DNA from 2 places in the Streptomyces sp. NPDC054847 genome. Region 1 is predicted to be linked to the other one. Evidence: riboswitches for the same ligand, from Rfam matches in the RefSeq annotation. Region 1 holds a riboswitch; the other holds the start of a gene.
What was found. Region 1 has a riboswitch for glycine ahead of gcvP (aminomethyl-transferring glycine dehydrogenase). Riboswitches for the same ligand answer to the same signal wherever they lie in the genome.

Region 1 (3,404 bases):
CGTCGACGTACACCTGGCCGCCCGCGTCGTGCACCTGGGCGCAGATGTCGGCGACGTGCTCCTCGAACACACCGTGCGTCGACGGGTAGGTGATCATCAGCACGGACAGCTCGTCGCGGTACTGCTCGATCTTGGCGCGCAGGTCCTCGACGTCGATCTCGCCGTCGTCGGCGGTCTTCACCACGACGACCTTCATGCCGGCCATCACGGCGCTGGCCGCGTTGGTGCCGTGCGCGGAGGAGGGAATCAGACAGACCGTGCGGCCCGCGTCCCCGTTGGCGCGGTGGTAGGCGCGGACGGCCAGCAGACCGGCCAGCTCGCCCTGCGACCCGGCGTTGGGCTGGATGGAGACCTTGTCGTAGCCGGTCACCTCGGCGAGGCGGTCCTCCAGCTCGTGGATCAGGGTCAGATAGCCCTGAGCCTGCTCCACCGGTGCGAAGGGGTGGATCTGGCCGAACTCGGGCCAGGTCACCGGCTCCATCTCGGTGGTCGCGTTCAGTTTCATGGTGCAGGAGCCGAGCGGGATCATGCCGCGGTCCAGCGCGTAGTCGCGGTCGGCGAGCCGGCGCAGGTAGCGCAGCATCGAGGTCTCGGACCGGTGCTGGTGGAAGACGGGGTGGGTCAGGTACTCGTCGTCGCGCAGCAGCGCGGCCGGCAGCGCGTCCGCACCGGCCGCGTCCAGGGCGTCGACGTCGCCGTCCACGCCGAAGGCGGCCCAGACGGCGGTCAGCTGCTCGCGGCCGGTGGTCTCGTCGCAGGCGAGGGAGACGTGATCGGCGTCCACCAGGTACAGGTTGACGCCGCGCTCGCGGGCGGCGGCGACCACGTCGGCGGCCCTGCCGGGCACCCGGGCGGTCAGGGTGTCGAAGTACGAGCCGTGCAGGAGCTCGACGCCGCCCGCCCGCAGCCCTTCGGCGAGGATCGCGGCGTAACGGTGGGTGCGCCGGGCGATCGCACGCAGCCCGTCCGGGCCGTGGTAGACGGCGTACATGCCCGCCATCACGGCGAGCAGCACCTGCGCGGTGCAGATGTTGCTAGTGGCCTTCTCGCGGCGGATGTGCTGCTCGCGGGTCTGCAGGGCCAGCCGGTAGGCCTTGTTGCCGTCGGCGTCGACGGAGACGCCCACGAGGCGGCCGGGCAGGCTGCGGGCGAACTTCTCCCGGACCGCCATGTAGCCGGCGTGCGGTCCGCCGAAGCCCATGGGGACACCGAAGCGCTGGGTGGTGCCGACCGCGATGTCCGCGCCGAGCTCGCCGGGCGAGGTGAGCAGCGTCAGGGCCAGCAGGTCCGCGGCGACCGTGACGATCGCGCCGAGCTCGTGCGCCTGCTCGATCACGGGCCTGAGGTCACGCACGGCACCGGAGGCGCCCGGGTACTGCAGCAGCACACCGAACACGCCGCGCTCGGCGATCTCGGCGGGGATTCCCTCGCTGAGGTCGGCGGTGACGACCTCGACACCGGTGGGCTCGGCACGCGTCTCTATCACGGCCAGGGTCTGGGGCAGGGCGTCCGCGTCGACCAGGAAGACGCCGTTCTTGACCTTGCCCACACGGCGGGCCAGCGACATGGCCTCCGCGGCGGCCGTGCCCTCGTCGAGGAGCGAGGCGCCGGAGGTGGGCAGCCCGGTCAGGTCGGCGACCACGGTCTGGAAGTTGAGCAGCGCCTCGAGCCGCCCCTGCGAGATCTCCGGCTGGTACGGCGTGTACGCCGTGTACCAGGCCGGGTTCTCCATGACGTTGCGCAGGATGACCGGCGGCGTGAACGTCCCGTAGTAGCCGAGTCCGATCATGGGGGCGAGCACCTGGTTGCGGTCCGCAAGGGTGCGCAGCTCCGCGAGGACGTCCGCCTCGGTGCGGGCGTCAGGGAGGTCCAGGGCCTCGGCGCTCTTGATGACGTCCGGTACGGCGGCGGCGGTGAGCTCGTCGAGGGAGCCGTAGCCCACATGGGCGAGCATCTTGGCCTGGGCACCGGCGTCGGGCCCGATGTGCCGCTGCTCGAACGGGATCCCTCGCTCCAGCTGGGAGAGCGGAATGCGGTTGGCGGTCATGGTGGGAGGCCTCCTGGTCTTCGCGACCTGCGAGGGGCATCACGGCATGGATGCCCGGACGGCCTCCCCCTCTGTCATCTCGACCTGAGAGCTTCACCGGGCGTCATGGAGCGACATCCCGGCTTTCACCGTCGGTGAGAGCGGATGCCGTCCGACGCCCGCTCTGCTTTCCAGAGTGACCTCGTCCGTGCGGTACAGGTGCCTGAGAGATTCCGGGGAGGATTTGCTCCTTCGGCGCCTCCGGACTGCTCTCCGGAGGACTCTCCCGCACAGGGTCAGCGGCCGTTTGCCAGGGTACCAGCGTGCATCCACACGATCGCTCGAGTGGCCGACACCCGGAATGTGGACTTCTGTAGTCGTTGGAGAGCAGTTGCGACCATTTGGAGGGACCGTGCAGACCGACATCGATCCGCGCAGCCTGATCGGCCGCAAGGCGTTCGACCGCAACGGCAACAAGATCGGAACCGTTGACGAGGTGTACCTGGACGACGCCACGGGCGTGCCCGAGTGGGCGGCCGTGCGCACGGGCCTCTTCAGCCGCGACGCCTTCGTCCCTCTCGAGCCGAGCGAGCTCGTCGACAACGCGCTGCACGTCCCCTACGAACGCGCGCTGATCAAGGACGCGCCCGACTTCGGAGTGGGCCGCCATCTGTCGCCCGAGCAGGAACTCCAGCTCTACCACCACTACGGGCTCGACCTCTCCGGTCCGCCTCCCGCGCCGGCACCCGCCTCCGGCGACCGGTCCTTCGGCCGGGTCGCGGGGCAGGAGGACTGACCGCCCGCACGCCTGCGTCATCGGGGCTCGGGCCGCACGGACGGGCCCCCTGCTCACCGCCGTTTCGTCGCCTCTCCCCCGCCGCGCCAGGTCAGCCCGGACGCCGGTCCGGGACAGGCTCCCGAGGCATGACCGGTGGCTCCGGCGGCTCGGCGCCGCCTGCCGCAGAGGGCTGGGGCGGCGCCGCTTGCGTGGAAGCCGCTGAGGCCCCGGATGGTGGCGATTCCACGGACGTCCCGGAGCGGGTGGCCTGCCGGGAAGACGTCGGCGTTCTCCCCGCCTCGTCGCCCGGTGCCGCAGCCGGATCCGGCGCCCCGTCGGCCGCGGCCGACGGGGGCTCCGCCCGCCCGGTGGGCCGCACCAGCGGCAGTGGGTCCGCGGCCTCGAGGTCCTCGTCGTCCACCCGGAAGGTCCGGACCCTGCCCGGCGCCGACCACGGCTCCTCGAACCGCACGGTGACCCTGCCGACGCCGCTGCCCTGGACCCAGCCCGGCCCGTACGTCGCATGGCGCACGTCCTGTCCGGCCGCCCAGCGTCGCTCCGCCGGGTCGGGCCGGCCGGGCTCGGTACGGTGCGGTTCGC
Region 2 (3,404 bases), on a different contig from region 1:
TGGTGTAGCCAATTCCCCCGTCCGGGCGTACCTCGCCCGGCGGGGGGGCGGTGGGAGGAGAGGGCGGGCACCGCGCGGGCGCGGGGTGCAGGGCCCCCGGGGGCTGGGCCGCGGCGGGGCGGAGCCGCGCTTCGGTACGGCGAGGGCGGGGAGGGAACAGGGCTCGCGCCGCGGTCGTGGAGGCGGTCGTTATCCGAAGCCCAGCCGCCCCAGCGTCCCCGCCGCCTCGCGGTCCAGCAGGACCGCCGAGGCGCAGCCGCCCGGCAGGCGGCCCGCCTCCGCGTCGGTGACCAGGCGGGAGACGGCCCGGCGGTGGCGGGCGAAGGCGTAACCCGAGACGCCGCGGCCCCGCTCGCGCTGGCCCGCCCGCGCGACCTGGGGTGTCACGTCCAGCAGCACCAGGTGGAGGGACGTGCCGCGCCGCCGTGTCTCACGGGCGAGCCAGCGCCGCACCCACGCCTGTGTGCCGCAGTCGTGCACGACGACGCTCGCCCCGGAGCGGAGGGCGCGCCGCAGTCCGGCGTAGTGGGCGAGCCGCACCAGCGGGCGGTAGACCGCGTACGGCAGGAAGCGGGGCGCACGGGCGTCCCAGCGGTCCCGCGTGTCCTGCGAGTCGATGCCGAGGCCGCTCGCCGCGCGCCGGATCAGCGTGGACTTGCCGCTGCCGGGCAGGCCGGAGACGACCACCACGTCACCGGCGGCGAAGATCAGGCTGTGCGGGCTGCGCCCGGCCCGCTGCCGCAGGTCGCGCAGGACGGGCAGGGCGGGCGTGGCCGCTCCGGCCCGGGACGGGACGGCGGACATGCCCGGTGGCGCGGGCACCCCCGTGGTCGTGGCGTATGCACCGGTCGGCTGCAACGTCGTCCCCTCCCCGTGTCGGGTCATCCCACACCCTTGCCCATGAAGTGTAAAGAATTGGTAATGCGGCTCAAGTGTTTTCAGGGCGGCCTCACGCTCCACTCTTCCCCGATGCGTGCAATGATGTGCGCGCAAACTCCATACCGGCCGCTTGAATCCACGCGGGAGAGTCCCTGCCACCTCTGTGGCGGGCGCCGAAGGAGCAAGTTCCTCCCTTGAATCTCTCAGGCCCCGTACCGCGTGTGATGAGGCAGATCTGAAAAGCGAGCCGCATTCGAGTGGCTCCACCCAAGGTGCAAGTCACGACTACCCGTACGCGTAGTCGGGGCGAACCTCTCAGGTTCCGATGACAGATGGGGAGGATTGTCCTCGCAGCCATGCCCTGGGAGCCACACCTATGAGCAACGCCCCCCGTCTGACCGCACTCGACGCCCTGCACAGGTCGCTGGGCGCGACCATGACCGATTTCGCCGGCTGGGACATGCCCCTGCGGTACGGCAGCGAGCGTGACGAGCACAACGCCGTCCGCACCAAGGCCGGGCTGTTCGACCTGTCCCACATGGGTGAGATCACCGTCACCGGTCCGCAGGCCGTCGACCTGCTGAACTACGCGCTGGTCGGCAACATCGGCACCGTCGGCCTCGGCCGCGCCCGCTACACGATGATCTGCCAGGAGGACGGCGGCATCCTCGACGACCTGATCGTCTACCGCCTCGGCGAGGACGAGTACATGGTCGTCGCCAACGCCGGCAACGCCCAGATCGTCCTCGACGCCCTCACCGGGCGCGCCCAGGGCTTCGACGCCACCGTCCGTGACGACCGTGACGCGTACGCGCTGATCGCGGTCCAGGGCCCGGAGTCCCCCGGCATCCTGAAGTCCCTGACCGACGCGGACCTGGACGGACTGAAGTACTACGCGGGCCTGCCGGGCACCGTGGCCGGCGTCCCGGCGCTGATCGCCCGCACCGGCTACACCGGCGAGGACGGCTTCGAGCTGTTCGTCGAGCCGCAGCACGCCGAGAAGCTCTGGCAGGCGCTGACCGACGCGGGCGCGCCCGCCGGTCTGATCCCGTGCGGCCTGTCCTGCCGTGACACGCTGCGTCTGGAGGCGGGCATGCCGCTGTACGGGCACGAGCTGACCACGGCGCTCACCCCGTTCGACGCGGGCCTCGGCCGGGTGGTGAAGTTCGAGAAGGAGGGCGACTTCGTCGGACGTGAGGCGCTCACGGCCGCCGCGGAGCGTGCCGAGTCCGCGCCGCCGCGCAAGCTCGTCGGGCTGATCGCGGAGGGCCGCCGGGTCCCCCGTGCCGGTATGTCGGTGGTGGCGGACGGCACGGTGATCGGCGAGGTCACCTCGGGCGCCCCGAGCCCCACCCTCGGCAAGCCGATCGCCATGGCCTACGTGGACGCGGCCCACGCCGCGCCGGGCACTCCGGGGGTCGGCGTCGACATCCGGGGCACCCACGAGCCGTACGAGGTCGTGGCGCTGCCGTTCTACAAGCGCCAGAAGTGATCCTCCGGGTGCCGGAAGTGATCGTCCGCACCCTCTCCCCGTTCACCAGCACTCCCCCGCGTACAGGAGAATTCAGGTCATGAGCAACCCCCAGCAGCTGCGCTACAGCAAGGAGCACGAGTGGCTGTCGGCCGCCGAGGACGGCGTGTCGACGGTCGGCATCACGGAGCACGCGGCCAACGCGCTCGGCGACGTGGTGTACGTCCAGCTCCCCGAGGTCGGTGACACGGTGACCGCGGGCGAGACCTGCGGCGAGCTGGAGTCCACCAAGTCGGTCAGCGACCTGTACTCCCCGGTCAGCGGTGAGGTCACCGAGGCCAACGAGGACGTCGTCAACGACCCGTCCCTGGTGAACTCCGCCCCGTTCGAGGGCGGTTGGCTCTTCAAGGTACGCGTCAGCGAGGAGCCGAAGGACCTGCTCTCCGCGGACGAGTACACCGATTTCGCCGGCTGACCAAAACCTTAGGGACCGAGTGATGTCGCTTCTCAACACCCCTCTCCACGAGCTGGACCCGGATGTCGCCGCCGCTGTCGACGCCGAGCTCCACCGTCAGCAGTCCACCCTCGAGATGATCGCCTCGGAGAACTTCGCTCCGGTCGCGGTCATGGAGGCACAGGGCTCCGTCCTCACGAACAAGTACGCCGAGGGCTACCCGGGCCGCCGCTACTACGGCGGCTGCGAGCACGTCGACGTGGTCGAGCAGATCGCCATCGACCGCATCAAGGCGCTGTTCGGCGCCGAGCACGCCAATGTGCAGCCCCACTCGGGCGCGCAGGCGAACGCGGCCGCGATGTTCGCGCTGCTGAAGCCGGGCGACACGATCATGGGCCTGAACCTGGCCCACGGCGGTCACCTGACCCACGGCATGAAGATCAACTTCTCCGGCAAGCTCTACAACGTGGTCGCCTACCACGTGGACGACGCCACCGGTCAGGTCGACATGGCCGAGGTCGAGCGCCTCGCCAAGGAGTCCAAGCCGAAGCTGATCGTCGCCGGCTGGTCCGCGTACCCGCGCCAGCTGGACTTCGCGGC

Region 2: another riboswitch for glycine. It lies ahead of gcvT (glycine cleavage system aminomethyltransferase GcvT); the one in region 1 lies ahead of gcvP (aminomethyl-transferring glycine dehydrogenase).

The regions. Positions count from the first base shown of each region.
Region 1 is NZ_JBSGZJ010000149.1:1,392-4,795, forward strand. Features, by position in the region: gene gcvP (aminomethyl-transferring glycine dehydrogenase) at 1-2,047, opposite strand, end outside; glycine riboswitch at 2,228-2,325, opposite strand; gene ACWGH4_RS17110 (PRC-barrel domain-containing protein) at 2,439-2,822, shown strand; gene ACWGH4_RS17115 (DNA polymerase IV) at 2,914-3,404, opposite strand, start outside.
Region 2 is NZ_JBSGZJ010000450.1:9-3,412, forward strand. Features, by position in the region: gene ACWGH4_RS29750 (AAA family ATPase) at 190-885, opposite strand; glycine riboswitch at 1,011-1,107, shown strand; gene gcvT (glycine cleavage system aminomethyltransferase GcvT) at 1,256-2,371, shown strand; gene gcvH (glycine cleavage system protein GcvH) at 2,451-2,825, shown strand; gene glyA (serine hydroxymethyltransferase) at 2,848-3,404, shown strand, end outside.